One region of the Ectobacillus polymachus genome, then DNA from elsewhere that is predicted to be linked to it. Evidence: predicted binding sites of a transcription regulator. Region 1 holds the regulator's gene; each other region holds the start of a gene.
What was found. The regulator Rex, encoded in region 1, represses fermentation and respiration genes when NADH is low (regulators of the CRP and FNR family bind a similar motif). The targets are predictions, from matches to a motif close to TTGTGAAATATTTCACAA.
Positions count from the first base shown of each region.

Region 1 (6,945 bases):
CTTTTAATTCTGTTTCAGTAGCAGCACCTACTTTAATTACTGCTACGCCGCCAGCTAATTTTGCAAGGCGTTCTTGTAATTTTTCACGGTCGAATTCAGAAGTTGTTTCTTCTAATTGAGCGCGAATTTGGCCGATACGAGCATTGATTTGATCAGAGCTTCCTGCACCTTCTACGATTGTTGTGTTTTCTTTTGTTACCACAATTTTCGCAGCTTTACCTAGAGATTCAACAGTTGCAGATTTCAAGTCGCGTCCTAGTTCTTCTGTGATTACTTCGCCGCCAGTTAAAATAGCGATATCTTCTAGCATTGCTTTACGACGATCGCCAAAGCCAGGAGCCTTAACAGCAACAACATTGAATGTACCACGAAGTTTGTTTACAACAAGTGTAGCTAATGCTTCGCCTTCTACATCTTCAGCGATGATTAATAGAGGACGACCTTGTTGTACTACTTGTTCAAGAACAGGAAGAATTTCTTGAATGTTAGATACCTTTTTATCTGTAATAAGGATGTACGCATTGTCAAGAACAGCTTCCATTTTATCAGAATCTGTAATCATGTAAGGAGATGCATAACCGCGATCGAATTGCATACCTTCCACTACATCAAGCTCAGTTGTAAAGCCTTTAGATTCTTCAAGTGTGATAACGCCGTCGTTTCCTACGCGTTCCATAGCTTCGGCAATCAATTCACCTACTTCTGCATCAGCAGAAGAAATAGCTGCTACTTGTGCGATAGAAGCTTTGCCTTCGATTGGTTTAGAGATTACTTTTAATTCTTCAATTGCAGTTGCAACTGCTTTTTCAATCCCTTTGCGAATGCCCATAGGGTTTGCGCCAGCTGTAACGTTCTTTAAGCCTTCACGAATCATCGCTTGTGCAAGAACTGTTGCAGTTGTTGTTCCGTCACCAGCTACATCGTTTGTTTTGCTAGCAACTTCAGCAACAAGCTTAGCACCCATGTTTTCGAATGCATCTTCTAATTCGATTTCCTTTGCAATTGTCACACCGTCGTTTGTAATTAGAGGAGAACCGAATTTCTTTTCTAATACAACGTTACGACCTTTTGGTCCAAGCGTAACTTTCACTGCATTTGTAAGAGTATCTACTCCGCGAAGCATTGCACGACGTGCGTCTTCACTAAACTTAAGATCTTTTGCCATTTTTACGTACCTCCCTATTTTTTCGAAAATAAGATGTATAAATTAACCGATAATAGCTAAAATGTCACTTTCACGTAAAATTAAGTATTCTGCACCTTCGTATTTTACTTCTGTACCACTGTATTTTGAGAAGATAATACGATCACCTACAGCTACTTCCAAAGCTACACGCTCACCATTGTCAAGCACTCGACCTGATCCAACTGCTTTAACCTTGCCTTCTGATGGCTTTTCTTTTGCAGAGTCTGGTAATACGATACCACTAGCAGTTTTTTCTTCTGCTTCAACAAGTTCAATTACTACGCGATCACCTAATGGCTTTAGCATGAAAAATAACCTCCTCAATTCATATGTAAATTTTATTGTTAGCACTCAGTGCATTCGAGTGCTAACACACCTTTTATAATAATGAATCTCTTTTTCTTTTGCAAGTATAAAACCTTAAATTTTCTAAAATTTTTGGTACATACTTCCATTCATTTAAGCCTACACTGAAACAGTATTACCACTTCTACTGAAAACATTCTTTTCGTCATTCTTTTAACGTATTTCCGAAATTCATCCCCATCTTCAAGCGCATGACGGGCAAGAGCCCAGTGATAAGGTGGGATGAATTTCGGTTAGGCATAGCCTAACTAATTTGTAAGAACTGCCAATTGTTCGTATGGTGGATACGTTTCACATCTGACATCTTCACTTGCTTATAAGATTTAGAAGGATTTTGTATATATTGTCCATGTATATCTTGTACGTATCCCATTTTTCCTGTAAATCCTGTTACAAATCCTACTTGTCCAAATATCTTTACTTTATCCCCTAAATAGATTCCATCTATATAGGGTGTATTTTTCTTGTTCCGTTTTGCGCTTGTATTCTTTGTTTTTCTCCCTTTTCTAGCGGTTGCTTCATGCAGGGAGCGTTTTTTCTTTCTAAACTGCTTGATGCGAAATTCACGACTTTGATCATATTCTTGTAGTTGTTTCGGATTTGTTATCGCAATGGCATCATTTGCATGTGTTTTGGCTAATCCAAGTTCTTTTCTCTTTGGTGTGGTGTAACTGCCATACGTCATGTCACAATCTAAACGATTCATGATTTGGAGGCGCAATATATTCATAAAGGCAGTCTCTTTATAATGTTTTGGTTTCTTGAAACTGTGTTTGATTTTTCCTTGATGAAATTTTTGATGACATTCATCATGCACGGTTACAAGATTATCTGCCCTATTCGAACCACCTATACACCGTTCCATGATATGATGCGTATGCAAAATACCACCTTTTTTCTTACAAATTTGACAAGTGTAATGGTCTCTTGCGAATACATAATATCTCGTATTCCAAAAGCCAAAAGTATCCCCTTGTTGGTATTCTGTTCCTTGTATATCGGGATTTTTTAGCTTTTGTGCATCAAACTTTCCCACTTCAACAATCACTTTTGGGGAAGGTAACAGTGATTTGAATGTTTCAATCCAATGAATTTGGTTATCCACTCTGCTTTGAATCGATGGTGGTAACCATCCTTCTTTCTTTTTCCGATTGAGAAAACGTGCTTTGCGATATCTTGTTTTTCGTTGTCTTCTACTTCTGCGTAATGTAGCTCTTAGTGTGAGATTTTCTTTGACATCCTGACGTAGCTCAATGGTTCCTTTTGTTAGTACTTTGTCTTCCGTGGTAATCGCAATGCCGATATGCTTTGCGCCGCTGTCCACGCCGATTGTGACAGGTTGCACCGTTTCACCTGTCGCAGATAGCAGTTGAATGGTAAATGGTGTGTACTTCACAATGTTTGCTTTTCCTTGTTTGAGAAGAAGCCGCGCCTTGCGATGACTGCAAGGCATGAGCGGTTCTCCCCTTACATTCTTGACAAATACACGCATGTTTTGTCCCTCCTAAGAGTTTGTTTCCCTTCGCCAATGTTTGTAGGTGTTAGCAACTTCTCCTGCAAGAAGGCATGTGGTTGACCGTTCCTTCCCAATCAGAACTGTTACAGGGCCACCATAGAGCCAAGAACTAGGGAATCATTCTTGGGTATGCAACCTACGAACGGAGCCCACGAAAGACTGAGGCTAGACAACTAGGACTTTTTCAAGCCCCCACTTCAAAACGCGATAGCGTTTAAGTGGTGGATAGTTGACAATTGTATGATACAATAAAGTGAAACTCCCATTGTTTCGAGCACCCAATTAGTTCTTTTCTCTTTAAAACGTGAATTTCCTTTTTTATTAACGTAAATTTATACGGAAACGGAGAAAGTAAAATTGAATCAAAAGTATTGGTGGATTATTATTACATATATTGTTATGCAGATTTCCAGTTTACTTGGCATTCCTCTTTTATTAAGGACTGGATGGTATCATACATATAGCAGAAGTGTGCAAATTGAGATGGCTTCTGCGCATTGGGCGATTATCAGCTTTGTTACAGCTCTTATCATCATCCTGCTATTACTTCGACACGATGATGATCCGCTTGCCCGCAATAAGATGGGAATCGGTTACACAATCCTATGGATGTTTGCAGGTATTTTCCTTGCTCTATTTGCACAAACCATTGCAGCAAATATCGAAATGCGAATATTTGGCATTAATCCTGGTTCAGAAAATACACAGCGGCTCGTAGATATTGCCAAGGTTAGCCCTTTGTTCATTCTCGTTACATCCATTTTCGGACCGATTATGGAAGAAATCGTATTTCGAAAAATTTTATTTGGTTCCCTTTATAAGCACTTTCATTTTTTTGTGGCTGCCATTATCAGCTCACTCATATTTGCAACGGTTCATTTCGACTTTAGCCACCTATTGGTTTATACATCCATGGGTTTCGTATTTTCCTTTTTATACATACACACGAGACGAATTATTGTTCCTATCTTCGCCCATGTTATGATGAATACCATTGTTATTCTTATCAACATTGGACTACACGATTACTTAGATAAAATGATGAAGCAGGCCGAAACCTTGCACACAATTATTGGAGGCTTTTGAGATGCTTAGAAATTCTAATATATTTATGGCGATAATCTACCTTCTGTTCGGCGGCATTTTTACCTATTTAGCGATAACAAGCGTAGAAACGACAATATGGAATGTATACACACTATTACTAATCATTATGGCTACCTTTGATTTTGGTCTTGCCATTCGCCTAATTTTTCTAAAGTGGCAGGCGACGAGAAATCCGAAGCAAAAAAAGTAAAGACTCTTACAAAAAATGGACCGCTATGCGGTCCATTTTATATTTCCTTATTATTATGTAAAACTTATTATTTCGGATAATGCTTTAGAAAATAAACGAGCGTCTGAAGTTCAACGGATAAATCAATATGATGAATGCGAATATGATCCTGTACGTTGATGCGGGCAGGTGTAAAATTTAGAATTCCTTCTATGCTCGTTTTTGATAATCGATCAGCAACAGACTGTGCAACCGTTGCAGGTACCGTTAAAATGGCTACTTTAACATCCTCTGTCATTCTTTGTTCTAGGTCATCTAAATGATAGACAGGCACTTCTCCAATAATGGTTCCAACTTTCTTCTCATCTACGTCAAAAGCCATTGCAATTTTCGTGTTATTATTTTTCAAGAAATTGTAATTTAAGAAAGCGGTTCCTAAATTTCCAACTCCAATTAACGCTACTTGAGTTAAATCATCTTGGTCAAGTGTTTGGCTGAAAAATGATAATAGATAGTTTACATTGTAACCGTACCCTTTTTTACCTAATGCACCGAAGTAAGAAAAATCTCTGCGAATCGTAGCAGAATCAACTTTTACCGCTTCGCTAAGCTCGGCTGAGGAAACCCGTTGCTTTCCTGAGAGCGATAGGTTTTTAATAAAACGATAATACAAAGGCAGTCGTTTCGCAGTTGCCTGCGGAATTTTAGGCTGATCCATCATATCCCCCTCTCTCCTATTTTTGTTTATCATGCTGTGACGGCTATATAAGGCATGTGAACGTATAATAATGGTTGGCTTCACATCTAATAGGAAAACCTCCAACCTAGAAAAATTCACCTTTTACACACAGAATATAAGTTGAAAGTTTATTGGTGTAAAGCTTTCCTTGTATAATAGAGATAGATTCTCCTAAATAAACTATACAACATTTTACATGATGTTGAAAAACATTAGTTTTTTATAATTATATAGTAGACAAACTAATTTGAGGTGAAACACATTGATTTTATTACAAGTAAATGGATTGACGAAGCTTTTTGGAGCGGATGTCATTTTATCCAATATAAAATTAGAAGTCCAAACACGCGATCGTGTTGCACTTGTTGGACGTAACGGAGCCGGAAAATCAACGTTACTAAAAATTATTGCAGGGGAAATGTCTTATGAAGCAGGGGAGATTATTAAGCCTAAAGACGTATCCATTGGTTATCTAGCACAAAATACGGGCTTAGAAACTTCCTTAACAATTGGTGAAGAGATGCTCACAGTCTTTCGCAAGCTACAAGACATGGAGAACGAGCTGCGCAAGATGGAACAGGAAATGGGCAAGGAAGAGATATTTACCAATCCGGAACAGTATGAAAAGCTTCTAGGAGAATATGATCGTCTTCAGCAGCTCTTTAGCGATCTAGGTGGATATCAATATGAAGCAGATATTCGTTCTGTACTCACTGGCTTAGGATTTCCTGTAGAAACACATACCATGCAAATTTCTATGCTAAGCGGCGGCCAGAAAACACGACTCGCATTAGGAAAACTGTTACTAACCAAACCTGATCTACTGATTCTAGATGAACCTACGAACCATCTAGACATTGAAACCCTTACATGGCTAGAACAATATTTACAAGGCTACTCTGGCGCCATTCTAATTGTTTCCCATGACCGCTACTTTTTAGATCGTATTGTGACGCAGGTATATGAAATATCTAATACGCATAGCAAACGTTTCACAGGGAACTACAGTAAATATCTAGAAAGAAAAGCAGATTGGTATGAGCAAGAAATGAAGCGATATGAAAAGCAGCAGGATGAAGTAGCCAAGCTGCAGGATTTTGTTCAGCGTAATATCGCAAGAGCATCGACAACGAAGCGTGCACAAAGCCGTCGTAAGCAATTAGAGCGTATGGAGCTTATGACCAAACCACTTGATGATGATAAATCAGCCTCCTTTCATTTTGAAATCGAACGCCAAAGCGGTAACGATGTACTCCATGTAAAAGATGCTGCTGTCGGATACAAGGGAACTCCTATCATCGAACATGTGAATATGTATATTACTCGCGGTGACAGCATTGCACTCGTCGGTCCAAATGGAATCGGCAAATCAACTTTATTAAAGACGATGGTAAATCAATTAGATGTGCTTCAAGGTACCATTTCATTTGGTTCTAACGTTACGATTGGCTATTACGATCAACAGCAGGCCATTTTAACCTCCTCCAAACGTGTATTAGACGAGCTTTGGGATGAGTACCCCTTACAGCCTGAAAAGGAAATACGTACCGTACTCGGAAATTTCCTATTCTCTGGGGATGATGTGTTAAAAATTGTCTCTTCCTTAAGCGGTGGTGAGAAGGCGCGTCTAGCCCTTGCAAAACTGATGATGCAAAAATGCAATGTATTAATTTTAGACGAGCCTACTAACCACTTAGATATAAATAGCAAAGAAATACTCGAAAATGCCTTGATTGATTTCCCTGGAACCATTTTATTCGTCTCCCATGACCGATATTTTATTAATAGAGTTGCATCAAAGGTTATTGAGTTATCCAAGGATGGGACAATAGAGTATCTTGGTGACTATGATTACTATATAG
Region 1 covers NZ_JBLREB010000010.1:21,521-28,465, forward strand. The annotation lists gene groL (chaperonin GroEL) at 1-1,165, opposite strand, end outside; gene groES (co-chaperone GroES) at 1,208-1,492, opposite strand; gene iscB (RNA-guided endonuclease IscB) at 1,797-3,044, opposite strand; gene ACM5BR_RS18420 (CPBP family intramembrane glutamic endopeptidase) at 3,426-4,154, shown strand; gene ACM5BR_RS18425 (YdiK family protein) at 4,156-4,365, shown strand; gene ACM5BR_RS18430 (redox-sensing transcriptional repressor Rex) at 4,433-5,062, opposite strand; gene ACM5BR_RS18435 (ABC-F family ATP-binding cassette domain-containing protein) at 5,346-6,945, shown strand, end outside.

Region 2 (6,945 bases), on a different contig from region 1:
TAAATGACAGTAGAGAATCATTATATTAAAGAAGGATAAAGAAGGAGGAGTCTCCTCCTTCTTTATTTATTGCATTATCCCAAAGTAGCCGCCATTACAGCTTTAATTGTATGCATTCTATTTTCAGCTTGATCAAATACCTTCGCATGTTTACTGCGGAATACTTCATCAGTTACTTCCATTTCTTTCAATCCATATTTTTCATATACATCTTGTCCGTATTTTGTTTCTATATCATGAAAGGCAGGTAAACAATGTAAGAAAATCACATCTTTATTTCCAGTATTTTCAATCATTTTCATATTTACTTGATATGGTGTAAGAAGTGCAATACGTTCAGCAAATTTATCTTCTTCTCCCATTGATACCCACACATCTGTGTAAATGACATCTGCACCTGCAACAGCTTCTTTCACATCGCTTGTTATCATGACATTGTCATTATATTTTTTAGCTAAATCAATTACTTCCTGGGCAGGGAATAATGATTCTGGTGTACAAATCCGTACGTCCATTCCTACAATAGATCCACCAACTAACAAGCTATTTGCTACATTGTTACGTCCATCTCCAACGTAAACCAACTTAACATTTTTTAACTTTCCTACATGTTCTTTTATTGTTAACAAATCTGCAAGAGTTTGTGTTGGGTGCCAAAGATCTGTTAAGCCATTCCATACAGGTACACCTGAATTTTTTGCTAGAGAATCGACTGTTGAATGTGCAAATCCACGGAATTCAATGCCGTCAAACATACGTCCTAAAACTTTCGCTGTGTCTTCTACAGATTCTTTCTTTCCAAGCTGAATATCATTTTTACCTAGATATTCAGGATGTGCACCTAAATCTGTACACGCTACTGTAAATGCACAACGAGTACGAGTTGAAGTTTTTTCAAATAAAAGTGCAACATTTTTACCCTCTAAATAACGATGTGGAATACCATTTTTCTTTTTTTCTTTTAATTCTGCTGCTAAATCAAGAAAATATAATAACTCTTCTTCTGTAAAATCTTTTTCTGCAAGAAAACTTTTACCTTTTAAGTTTGGTTTTGTCATTAACATCATGTATCCCTACTTTCTCTATTATTCTTCCTAAATATCTTTACGAACAATTGGCATACTCATACAACGTGGACCCCCACGACCGCGAGACAATTCCGCACTTATTACTTCGATAACCTCGATACCATTTTCTCTTAACAAAGCATTTGAAACATAATTGCGATCATATGTAACAACTACTCCTGGTGCAATGGCTAATGTATTGGATCCATCGTTCCATTGTTCACGAGCAGAAGCAATAATATCTCCTCCACCGCAAGGAATGAGAACTAATTCACTTAAGCCTAATACTTCTTTTAGAGCTTCGGTTAAAGATGTACGGTGTGTAATGTTTAGAGTCTCTTTATCCTGTCCTTTTTCTAGAATATAAATATTCATATCTCCCTTTGGACTTTGAATGGTTGGATGAATGGTAAATTTATCATAATCAACCATTGTAAATACTGTATCGAGGTGCATAAACGCACGACATTTTGGAATCTCTATTGCTAGTACTTTTTTAATTTTATCTTGACGACTAAATAACTCTTTTGCTAAACGTTCAATGGCTTTAGCTGAAGTTCGAGAAGATACTCCAATCGCAATCGTTTCTTCATTTAAGATAAGTTCGTCGCCGCCTTCAATTGGAAACTTATAATCACGATTTAACCAAACCGGTATATTGTGAGTAGCAAATCGTGGATGATGCTTAATAATATATTCCATAAACAAAGATTCACGTCTTCGTGCAGGCTCTCTCATTTTATTAATCGTTAAGCCATTCCCCATTGATGCTGCTGGATCACGTGTAAAATATAAATTTGGCATTGGATCTAAGTAAAATGGATAATGTTCCTCCATTAATTCGTAAAGATGTGCTTTCTTATGCGTTTCAATTTCACTCTTACGCACGCCACTCATAATTTTTTGAATCATTTCTTCATTTGAAAAGGAAAGTAAATATTCTTTTAAAGATTGATGTGCAACATTTACATCTGCTTGTCCTTCTTTTAAAATACGATCAACAAATTCTTCTCGAAGTTCTTTGTTAACTAATGCTTCGGCCATTAATTTCTCTAAATATAGGACTTCAACCCCTCTATTTCGCAAAGTGTTTGCAAAATAGTCATGTTCCTTTTGCATAGTTGGCAAGAATGGGATATCGTCAAATAATAATTGTTGTAAATACTCTGGTGTTAGATTTTCAATTTCTTTACCAGGACGTTTTAGTAAAACCGTCTGTAATTCTCCAATTTCTGATGTAATGTGTATCGGATGCTTCATGAGTAGTACCCCCTTTTAAATGTTCTTTCTTTATCTCTTACAAGTACATAATAACCCGTATGTATGTGCACTTATGTGAAAGCGTTGACATTTATAAGTGAAATATTTCACAAGTTGATTTTTAAAAAGTATAGGTAAGCGTATTTTTATAAGCTATTCTAATTCAGGAAATCAATAATTTGCTATGTATGGTGCATATTTCGTGCATGATAGCTATCATTTTGTATAAAAAATTTTCATTAAAGATTGCAGAAGGGAAAACTTCTTATACGGTTGATGGGGAGAAACGAAAAAAAGGGATAGCCGCAGGCTATCCCATTAAAACCAGTTAAACTTTACAAATCAATTTTAATCTTTCTTTTATAATTTCGCTATCTGCTTTGGATGGAGCAATGACAAGACATGTATTATTTCCACAAACACTCCCTATTTTTTCTTTCCAGTCTAAAGAATCTAATAAAGCACCAATAACATGAGCATTACCAGGCGCAGTTTTAATAATAGTAAATCGATCAACGTAATCAATCTTTACAACGATTTCTTTTAATTTTTTCTTTAATTGCATATTAACATTCGGACTATTTTCTGTGAAAATTGTATAAATGGTTACTCCTGAAGGAGAGGTTACCTTTGTTAAATGTAATTCCCGAATATCTCGAGAAATAGTCGCTTGTGTAACTAATACACCATGACTCTTTAATAACTCTACTAATCTCTCTTGTGTACCTATTTCATTCTCTTTTACCAATTGTTTAATTAGCTGTTGTCTTTTCTCTTTCTTCATAAAAGACACCCTTTCTAATATTCTATTGTTATTATATCTTGATATAATTTTTAACGAAACGGGATAAAGCTGAATGTTGCGGAAACGTTCATAGTTTTACAACTGGTATTCCGTTTATTAAATTATGCTAAAAAAATTAGTATGCCTATATCAATCATTTTTCGTGACAAAAGGGAATAGGAACATAAGGGAATATAAAAGAAGGATTTTTTAATTTCTTCCTTAAATTGTATAGAAAGCTATAAATAGAGGGAGATGAGGATATGAATATATCGGAAAGTACAGAAAATGTTGTTGTTACCTATGAAGGTAGAATGGTAACTATTATGCTAAATCGTCCGAATGTACTAAATGCGTTAGATGTGCCGACCATAAAGGAGCTTCTTCGTGTATTTCAAGTTGTTGCTAATAGCAATGCTGATGTTGTGGTTCTTTGCGGGATGGGCCGAGGATTTTCAGCGGGCGGAGATATTAAATCAATGCTCGCTGAACTTGATGAAAGTAAATTTGATCCGATTATAAATCAAATTTCTGAGTTAGTGTTAACCTTATATACGATGCCAAAGCTTGTCCTTGCAGCTATACATGGACCGACGGCTGGACTCGGGCTTAGTTTAGCGTTAGCTGCTGATTATGTCCTTGCAGATGCTTCATCACTCATTGCGATGAATTTTATTGGCATTGGATTGATTCCAGATGGAGGTGGACATTTCTTTCTCAAGCAACGAGTAGGAGAAAATGCAGCTAAGCAAATCATTTGGGAAGGAAAACGAATGACAGCAGCCGAGGCATTGCAAATTGGAATGATCGATGAGGTTGCACAGGAGGATTTCCAAGAAACCGTAAAGAAAAAAGTAGGGAGTTGGCTGAAAAAGCCGGTGCAGACCATGCTACAGACTAAGCATATTTTCACAGAATTACACAAAGCTACGTTGCAACAGGTATTAGCATTTGAAAAAGAAGGACAAATGCGCATGCGAAAGACAAAAGACCATGCAGAAGGAATCCGTGCTTTCCTAGAAAAACGACCGCCATCTTTTACAGGAAAATAGGCAGGAATCCAGTCTTTACTGAGTTTGCAACCCCCTTTAGGGGGAGGAAGATTTTCGCACTAACAGATAACCTCGCCCACATAAATCTAAACAGCTCTTGTGGGACGAGGAACATCTGCCCTTTAGAGCCAAGGCACTAGCTTTATTAGGAATGAAATAATAGTAACTTCCCGCTTGAACTGATGCAGCGATGTGTTAGCTCCATCATATTGTTGTCGATTAGAAGTTGTTCCCCTTGTGTCTTTGCCTCAATTTCACTAGCAGCTGTAAATTGCTTATTTAATAAGATATTCCCGCCTTTATCAAATGCAGTTACCGTATACGTTTTCATTTCTATCTATCTCCTTCTATTTGAAATAATTAGAATCTTTCTACTATTTTTACATATATATGGATTTTATGCAAAAAGAAATTACGAGAATAACGTGATAAAATAAGATACACGAAATGGTAGGGGAGTTGTGCAATGGAACGGTTACGATTTATACATGCAGCAGATTTGCATTTAGATAGTCCGTTTAAAGGAATGGAGAATGAAATACCGCAGGATCTCTTTACGAGAATGAAGGAAAGTACGTTTCGTTCCTTTTCACGAATTGTACAAGTAGCAATTGAAGAAAAGGTCGATTTTATTCTCTTAGCGGGGGATTTGTACGACTTAGAGACGAGAAGTTTGCGGGCTCAACTTTTTCTTCGCAATGAATTTCAGCTGTTAGATGAACATAGAATTCCTGTCTATATTATTCATGGTAATCACGATCATCTAGGTGGACACTTCGCCGAAATGAAGTTTCCGCCTAATGTAGCTGTGTTTGAGAAGGATAGAGTAGAGTATAAGCCTTTTTATAAAAACAATCAGTTACTTGCATACATATATGGATTTAGTTATTTACAGCAGGCAGTGCTTGAAAATATGACCTCACAATATGAAAAGACCGAGCAAGCTCCTTATCACATTGGGATGCTTCATGGAAGTGTAGAGGAAGCGAGCGATCATAGTCGCTATGCTCCGTTTCTAGTACGAGAATTACTAGACAAACAATTTCATTATTGGGCGCTTGGTCATATTCATAAGCGAAATGTGCTTAATGAGCAGCCGCCGATTATATATTCTGGAAACATTCAAGGAAGACACCGCAAGGAAACGGGAGAGAAAGGGTGCTATCTTGTAACACTGGAGGGGTCTTCTGCTTCTCATACGTTCATTCCGACCGCAGATGTGATTTGGGAGGAAGCTTCTATTTCTATAGAAGGTTTGCAGCATGTAGATGAGCTGCTTGCGCGCAGTTACTCTATGAAAAATGAGCTGCGGAGAAAGGATGAAGGAACGCTTGTCGTGTTAACCTTTACCGGATGCGGAGAGTTGTCTACCTATTTACAAGATCAAAAGCAGCTTGAGGAGCTTGTTCAGCAATTGCAAACGGAGGAAACGGGCGAGCAGTTTGTTTATGTAGTAAAGTGTTATAATCATACACTATCGAATGATGCGCTCGAAACAATGAAACAAGAAAGTCATTTTATTGGGGAGCTGTTACAAGAAGTAGAATCGTATTCTTATTTGGATTCTATTATGAGACCACTCCGGCAGCCTGCATCAGCAAAAGGGATAGAAGAGTTTACTGAAGAAGAAAAGGATGAAATTGTACAAGAAGCAAAACGGATTATTTTACGTGAATTAGTAGCAGAAAGAGGGGATATGCAATGAAGCTTGAAAAGCTCCATATATATGGATATGGAAAATTGCAAGATGTGCAATTGTCTCTCTCTTCCATTACGATACTGTACGGAGAAAATGAAGCGGGAAAATCGACGATCCGTTCGTTTATAAAAAGTATCTTGTTCGGATTTCCAACGAGAGGGCAGCTTCGTTATGAACCGAAAGAAGGCGGTGCTTATGGCGGTGCCATTACTATACATAGTGAGCAATATGGAAGGGTTCGCGTAGAACGAATTCCTAAAACAGCCGCCGGAGAAGTCACAGTTTACTTTGCTGATGGCTCAAAAGGCGGAGAACAAGAACTAAAGCAGCTACTACAAGGACTTGATGTTTCTTTATTTGAATCTGTGTTTTGTTTTGACATGCATGGACTTCAAAATATACATCAAGTGAAAAAGGAAGAGCTCGGAAGCTATCTTTTTTCTGCGGGAGCAGTAGGAACTGATACGCTACTAAAAATGGAGAAAAAACTCGATCGAGAAATGGAAGCCTTGTTTAAACCGAATGGGAGAAAGCCTTCTATTAACATCGGCTTGTCTGATTTAAATAAATTGAAAGACTCCTTTCAAAAATGGCAGCAAAAGCTAGGGATGTATGAAAAATGGCAGCGAATGAGGAAAGATAGCGAACAAAAATTAGAAGAGATGCAACTGGAAAAGAAAAGACGAAATCGATTAATAAAAGACTATGAAACGATGAGTACACTAGTGCCTCTATTAATAGATAAACAAAAGCATGAGGATTTTCTTACTACGTTGAAAGAAACATCATTTCCTGCTGAAGGTATTCCTCGGTATGAGCAATTGCTCGCTGCATGGAAACCTATGCAGCATCGGTTAAACGTACTTTCAGATAAGATAGCCTTAGGAAAGAAGGAAGCAAGCCAGTGCTCCATTAATGAAGAGCTCCTTCAAAGGGAATTTCAAATCGAAGAAAGCCGTCTGAAGCAAATGTCCTATGAACAGGCGTTAAAAGAACAAGTTGTTATCGAACACAGAATGGAACAAATGCAGGAAGAAATAGACGGTCTGCAAAGCAGCATAGGGGTAGTGCAGGATAAAGCTT
Region 2 covers NZ_JBLREB010000003.1:47,235-54,179, forward strand. The annotation lists gene argF (ornithine carbamoyltransferase) at 75-1,064, opposite strand; gene arcA (arginine deiminase) at 1,095-2,327, opposite strand; gene argR (arginine repressor) at 2,656-3,111, opposite strand; gene ACM5BR_RS14280 (enoyl-CoA hydratase) at 3,375-4,163, shown strand; gene ACM5BR_RS14285 (YhzD family protein) at 4,309-4,494, opposite strand; gene ACM5BR_RS14290 (metallophosphoesterase family protein) at 4,630-5,868, shown strand; partial or broken gene ACM5BR_RS14295 (AAA family ATPase) at 5,865-6,617, shown strand.
Region 2: a site for Rex is predicted at 2,423-2,440, ahead of arcA (arginine deiminase). Genes of this name have one in related genera too.

Region 3 (6,945 bases), on a different contig from region 1:
TGGTTTATGTACAACTTCCTCATTATAAATGCTATATCCTATGGAACGATATAAATGAATATTTTTAGGCACAGTCATACGAACTTTACATAGTAACGAAGAAATTTCTTTATTGTTTGCATATTCTTCTAAGGACTTTAATATTTTTTTCGCAATACCTTGACCCTGTTTTTCAGGAATAACTGATAGTCTATAAAAATAAAGACCATTTTCTTTTACTTGAAAACGAACCATTCCTACTGGCTCATGTTCAACATAGCCAATTAAGCCCTGCTCACCATTCTTTAAAGCGATTGCTATTGATTGAACCGTTTCCTCTAAAGCACTTGATGGTGGCACTTCATCTTTATATTCCATAAATGCCTGAATCATTAAATCGTGAATTAATGGAGCATCCGATACTTCTGCAAATTTAATTTCCATACATAAGCGCCTCCTTTTATGATAAATATACAATATTCTAAATTTTTATACAATGAGATGTTAGCTGGTAGTATTGTACAGTGAGGACAGTTAAGTTAATCGAAAATCAAGCATTTACTTTAACAAATCCATATTTTTAAAGTAATTGATCATATTCAGCTAGTTGCTCCAAAGGCACGCACATTAATAAAATTATGATATATGATGATTACTTTGTTAATTTTGAGAACAAGTGAATCTGAAACGGATATGTATACTTGGCAATTGGAAGAATTATTAGCTACACCCCACCTCTAAGCGTAGGTGGGGCATAGCTTTAATACAATTTTTAACATTATATTGTAATTATGAAAGAATGCGTTTTTCCCCTTGAATTTCTTGAATTGGGTTAATATTTTGCGTGAACTCAAGAGTACCCATATATTCGCCGCTTTCATTCCGTACTGCGAAATAGCGAATGTATACATATTTATCTTGGAATTTTATCCAGAAATCTTCACAATCTTTTGTACCTGACTTGAAGTCTTCCAAGAGCTTTTCAACGACATGAACACTTTTAGGAGGATGGCAGTTTTGGACTGTTCTGCCGATCACTGCTTTTGTGCGGGCAAAGATGCGTTCCTTTCCGTGAGAGAAGTAACGCACAACATCATTATTATCAATGAATGTAATATCTACAGGTAAGTGGTTTAACATCAGTTCTAATTGTTTTAAAGACAGGATACCGGTTTCGAAACGAATCATTCCTTCAGATATTGCTTCTGCTTGTATTGCTTTTCTTTCAGGTACCCATATAGTTGTAGGACTTGTTAAGCAATAGCCGATTTCATCACTTTCATGAGCGATTTTCATCCATTCATCCTCTGTAAGGGTTTGAAGAGCCATTGGAAATAAAATGTTTTCCTCTTTAAAAATCATTTCGCTTACTTCACGGATAACGAAATAGATGCTATCTAGGACTGTCTTCTTATCTCCGCTATATTTCATTAATTGTTGTTTCGCTTGTTTAATAGATTCGCGAATTCTGTCGTCAACTCCCCACATTACTTGTGTTGGACCGAAAATACCGTATTTCTCTAAATAAGGGAATAGTAGATTTTCTTTCCGACTGTAATGTTTATCAATATCTAGTAACAAATTTAAATCTGCTATTAATTTATATCTATTTACTTCACTATCTTCTTTTTCAAAACGTTCATAGTGAAGCTGAAGTTTGAAGTTAACAAGCATATCGACTTCTTTATTTTCCATTTTAAATGTATGAACCGGATGCCCAGGCTGATCCTCTGGATTATCAGATCGGTGAATTTCTTCAATGGAACCCTTAAAAACAGCCGTATGCACGGAGCATAGATGTTGTACTTCTTCCACTGGAATTCCTTCTTCTTCCATAAGTGCCTGTTCGAGTTGAGAGATTTCTGCGACGGTAATATTTCCAACTGCTTCTTCAAATTGAGATTTTACTTCTTCCACGCTTTTTCCATTATGAAGATCTTTAATGATTCTTTTTAAGATTGCTTGTCGTTCGGATTTATTGATACTTTCTTGTTCACGGTTATTAATGATTTCACTCATAAAGATTCTCCTTTACTCGTTAATGGTAAATCCATTGTTTTTTAAGGTTTCTTTCACAATATCGAATGAGATTCCTTTCATTCGGCATCCATTTGGAATCGTCATGACACGGCCAGCTGTTTGCAGCATGCCGGGTTTTATTATATTTTCAAAGCCTAAATCTTTTAATATAGGGATCATTTCAGGAAACTGGGTAGTTAATTCGTAAACAGTTAGATGAAAATTAATCGACTTTGTCATCATTCTTACCTCAAAAATAAGTGATAGTAATTCTCAATCACAATGTAACATATAGATAGGAATTAGATTGTGAGATGAATCACATATTTGGTTTTTTAAGATGATTTAATGGAGTTTCTCAAGGAGTAACTAAAAATTGAAGTGAGCCTAAACTTGCAATTGTCACAATAATAGTGGGGGATAGAATTTTTTGAAGAATATAAGACTCCCACTCAAGATTCTGAGAAAACGAAGAAAATGGGTGGGAGATAACTGATGATACGTCCTTACTTTTAGGAAGTTTCACTTTATTTGATTTCTTGTATGTCTGTACCTACAGGAATAGAATCACTAGTTAATTGTTGACCGAATACCAATTTCCATTGGTTAGATTCCCTCAACATAGGAATCGTTCCGGAAATCTTATAAGATCCAAAATCCTGTTCAAGTGTAACCAAAGCCAAATTCTTTCCAATAACGGTTAACTGCTTGAGCTCCATTTTTGTAGGATGCTTGCTTAAACGTTGGAAATGTTGCTTGACTTGTTCCTTACTAGTGGGAGAAACAATATACAGATGTGTTAATAAGTCGTCTATTCTGTCCGATTTTAAGGCTTCAATACAACTGTTAACAGCTTCTTGAGCCTCATGTTCTGATGTAGTTGCTTTATTTAAGGTACTGGTCTGTGTATAACCTTGTGGTGGAATTCCTCTTACTATTTTCCATTGATTATTTTCTTTATATACAGGAGTTGTGCTAATCATAATTCTATCTTTAAAGCGCATCTCAGTAGAAAGAATAACAAGTGAATCATTGACTACTTTTGCATGAGTAATGGAAGCTTGGAGCAAAGGGTGATGCTTAATTATCCTTGCATAGAACTCGTTTAGGTTTGATATATCATGTACATATGTAGAATATTTTATCATTTGTTCAACATTGCCTGATTTCTGAGCAGAGAAGAAATGAACTGCAGCTTGACGTGCTTCTTGTTCAACTTGACTATTTTCATGAACAGCAGCAGATACAGTTTTTATAGATGGAGTTAAACAGGTACCTCCAATGAACAGTGTGATTGCTATTCCGCCTGTAACAATGCCTTTACATAAAGTTTTCATTTTATAACCTCACTTTTTTGTTTCATTCTTTACGTTAGTTTGAGGAAATATATAAAACTTTATGTGTAATGCTAAAAATCTATTTATATAGCCGTTCTTAAGAAATACATAAATAACTGCTGTTTTCATAAAATTGCAGCTTTTTCAGACAAAAAAATTAATCGCTCTTATGAATTAACTACCACTTGTGAGTCTTTCATAAGATTTACTTATGTAAATAAATAACAAACATAACATTTTCTTATTCCTTAAATTGACATAAAATTGATAGTAGAAAAGTAAAAACGGTATAAAAGCAGAAGGGAAGGATGTAAAGTGTCGTTTATTTTTAAAACCATTGACCATATTCAGCTAGCCGCTCCATTAGGTAGTGAAGAAACTGCAAGAAACTTTTTTAAGGGCATTTTAGGGTGGGATGAAATTGAAAAGCCGAAAGATTTAAAGAAACGGGGCGGGGTGTGGTTTACATTCGGAAATCAACAAATACATATAGGGATTGAAGAACCATTTTCTCCAGCTAAAAAGGCACATCCTGCATTTGAAGTGGAACATATAGAGGAACTAAAAAGACATCTGATTACGAACGGTGTTCATGTGATAGAAGATGATAAACTTCCAGGAGCGAAAAGATTCTATATTTCGGATCCTTTTGGGAACCGTATAGAATTGTTAGAGTGGATCAAATAATGAAAAATAGTCTCTGTTAAATTTAAAGTATGTAAGTTTTATTTTTCTATCATTAAGTGAGAGGAGAACCAGATGAAGAATAAAATTCCATTATTTTTGTCGCTATTCGCCTTAGTAGGTCAATTTCTTTATTTTTTAATTGTGTCTCTATATACAGGTGAATTTAGATATATGATATGGAGTTTCATGGTTAGTATGATTATTGGTGTTCCTTCACTGATAAAAACATTACAAAAAACGAATAAAGGCGATCAAAACTCGAACCTAGATTGATTTTGTTTTTTTTAACTTCGAAATAAAAATAAATTTATGTAATTCAATTTAAATGTTGATATATTGAAAATAAAATGGCTTGGCTCTATTTTAGTAGAACTAAGCCTATTTTACCTTAGCTATCACCATTTCACTTTTTAAAAATAGTTGTATTTTCAATACGAATAGAATCAACTTCTCCACATTTTAAACAAAATGTATAAACCTTATTGGAGCCACTCCATGAAAACTTATTAGGTTTAATAGGTATATAATCTGTCCCTTCAGCAAATTCGCTGCTTCCACATTTACCACATTTTTTGTTTTCCATATTGAAAATTCCCCCTGTAATTTCTTTATATTTCTACTTTTTAGCTGAATATTAGCTTAAGGAATAACACTGGTAGACTAACTGTTGTTCCCTTTTATATCATTACTTGTCTTTTCAAAACATATATTAACTGTCCGTTCATTTGAACGAGTTCGATGCATTGTATTTGCAGGAATAGTAAATATATCACCTGGCTTCAAAGAAACTGTTTCATTGTTTTCTAAATCTATGAAAAGTTCACCTTCTAAAACATAAAATAATTCATCGCAATCTTCGTGTTTATGCCAGTGAAATTCTCCATTGATAACGGCTATTCTTAGAGCATGGTCATTTACTTCGCTAACGATAAAGTTGGTATATTCCTGTTGGTCTTGTATTAATTTATGTAGGTTAAGAACCTCTAATTGTCCTTTTTTTGGCATGGTCTTTCTCCTTTAGAAATCTAAATTTTGTTAATTTGACTAAATTCGACAGCAGAAAGAAATACCCTTTTTTTACTACATTGTCCAGAAGAAGAAATTTACAACCACAAATGAATCAAAGCAAAACGAAAAAGGATTGAGTCCTGTACAATACAGAATTCAATCCTTACTAGCTGTTTAAAATATTTATTGTTTTTTACGTTTGTTAGTTAGTGAAAAATATCACAATATCTTATATAAGGGGAGCGTTTAGATAATGGCAGGAATACATTGATAAAACTAAGTAACTGTGATAAATTAGTATAGAAACACAATTAATATATTTAATTATATATTATCCCAATTATAATTATACAAGAAATAGTCTCTTCAGTCAACCCTCATTTTCAATTTTTTTAAGGAGTGCATAATATGAACACAGATCTTCGTCAGGAGCAAGAACGATTGGACAGTGTAATGGAGACCATCACGGAGCAAATAAGGAAGATAGAAGACGAAACCAGCCGGCGTCGAAAAGAAGTGGTCAATATCCGTAAATACTTTTGGGATGACGTCAAGGTTAACACAGATACTTTTGACGATTATCTCGAGACGATCATCGGTTTAAGACAACAGGCAGGGGCTCTGTCCGTAAGCCAAAGTACCCACAGGCACGCCTTCAATCGGCTGTCCGTCCTGCACCGAATGCAGGAAGTACCTTATTTTGGTCGAATTGATTTCATCGAAGAAGGAACTTCTGAAGTGGAAAGTATCTATATCGGAGTCTCTACGCTTACGGATACAACAGGAGAGAATTTCCTAATCTACGACTGGCGCGCACCGATATCAAGCATCTACTACGATTACGCGCCCGGACCAGCCGAGTACGTTGCGCCAGAAGAAGTAGTTCATGGCTTGTTGGATAAAAAGTGGCAATATATCATCCGCGGCGGCGTTGTCAAGTCAATGTTCGATACGAGTCTCACCATTGGAGACGAGATTTTACAGCAGGTGCTTGGTAAAGGCACAGACAAACATATGCACAGCATAGTGGCCACTATTCAAAGGGAGCAAAATCAAATTATTCGGTACGATCGTGGGCGGCTGCTCATTGTTCAAGGCGCCGCTGGCAGCGGTAAGACATCAGCCGCCATGCAGCGGATCGCTTACTTGCTCTACAAGTATCGAGAAAACTTGAAAGCCGATCAAATTATTCTATTTTCGCCTAACTCGATGTTTAATAGCTACGTATCCAATGTGTTGCCAGAACTTGGTGAAGAGAATATGCAGCAGGTCACATTCCAGGAATACTTGGACCATCGGCTGAGCAACGGATTTCAAGTCGAGGGTCCTTATGAGCAATTGGAATATGTGTTGACTGCATCACATGACCCTTCCTACCGGACTAGGACTGCAAGCATCCGATTTAAGGCATCGACCCGTTTTTTCGAGACGATCAAAGCATACAGGCAGTCACTAGAACGATCCGGGATGGTATTCAAAGGAATTAAATTCAGAGGAAAACCGGTCGTCTCCGCCAAACAAATTGCGGAAAGGTTTTATAACAGCGACACCTCGCTACGTTTTCACAATCGGCTTGAGAAGTTGATGGAATGGCTAAACGAGCGAATAGATGAAACTGAAAAGCTCGAGCTAACCAAGCCATGGGTACAGGAAGAAATCGAGTTACTTAGCAAAGAGGAGTATCAAAAGGCTTATAACCTCTTACAGAAAAAACGAGGCTTTACGGAAGACTCATTTGACGATTATGAGAGAGAGAGAAAGGTGCTCGGGCGTATGATCGTTCGCAAGAAGTTGAAGCCGCTGCGCAAATCGATCCGAACGCTTCGGTTCATCGACTTTACAGGAATATACAAGCAGCTTTTCGCCGATCCAGCACGAATCAAACTGTGGATTTCCGGGAAAACACCAGAAGAGT
Region 3 covers NZ_JBLREB010000001.1:24,120-31,064, forward strand. The annotation lists gene ACM5BR_RS00135 (GNAT family N-acetyltransferase) at 1-423, opposite strand, end outside; gene ACM5BR_RS00140 (DUF438 domain-containing protein) at 769-1,998, opposite strand; gene ACM5BR_RS00145 (DUF1858 domain-containing protein) at 2,011-2,238, opposite strand; gene ACM5BR_RS00150 (hypothetical protein) at 2,526-3,335, opposite strand; gene ACM5BR_RS00155 (VOC family protein) at 3,651-4,022, shown strand; gene ACM5BR_RS00160 (hypothetical protein) at 4,426-4,605, opposite strand; gene ACM5BR_RS00165 (cupin domain-containing protein) at 4,683-5,027, opposite strand; gene helD (RNA polymerase recycling motor HelD) at 5,439-6,945, shown strand, end outside.
Region 3: a site for Rex is predicted at 2,306-2,323, ahead of ACM5BR_RS00145 (DUF1858 domain-containing protein). Genes of this name have one in related genera too.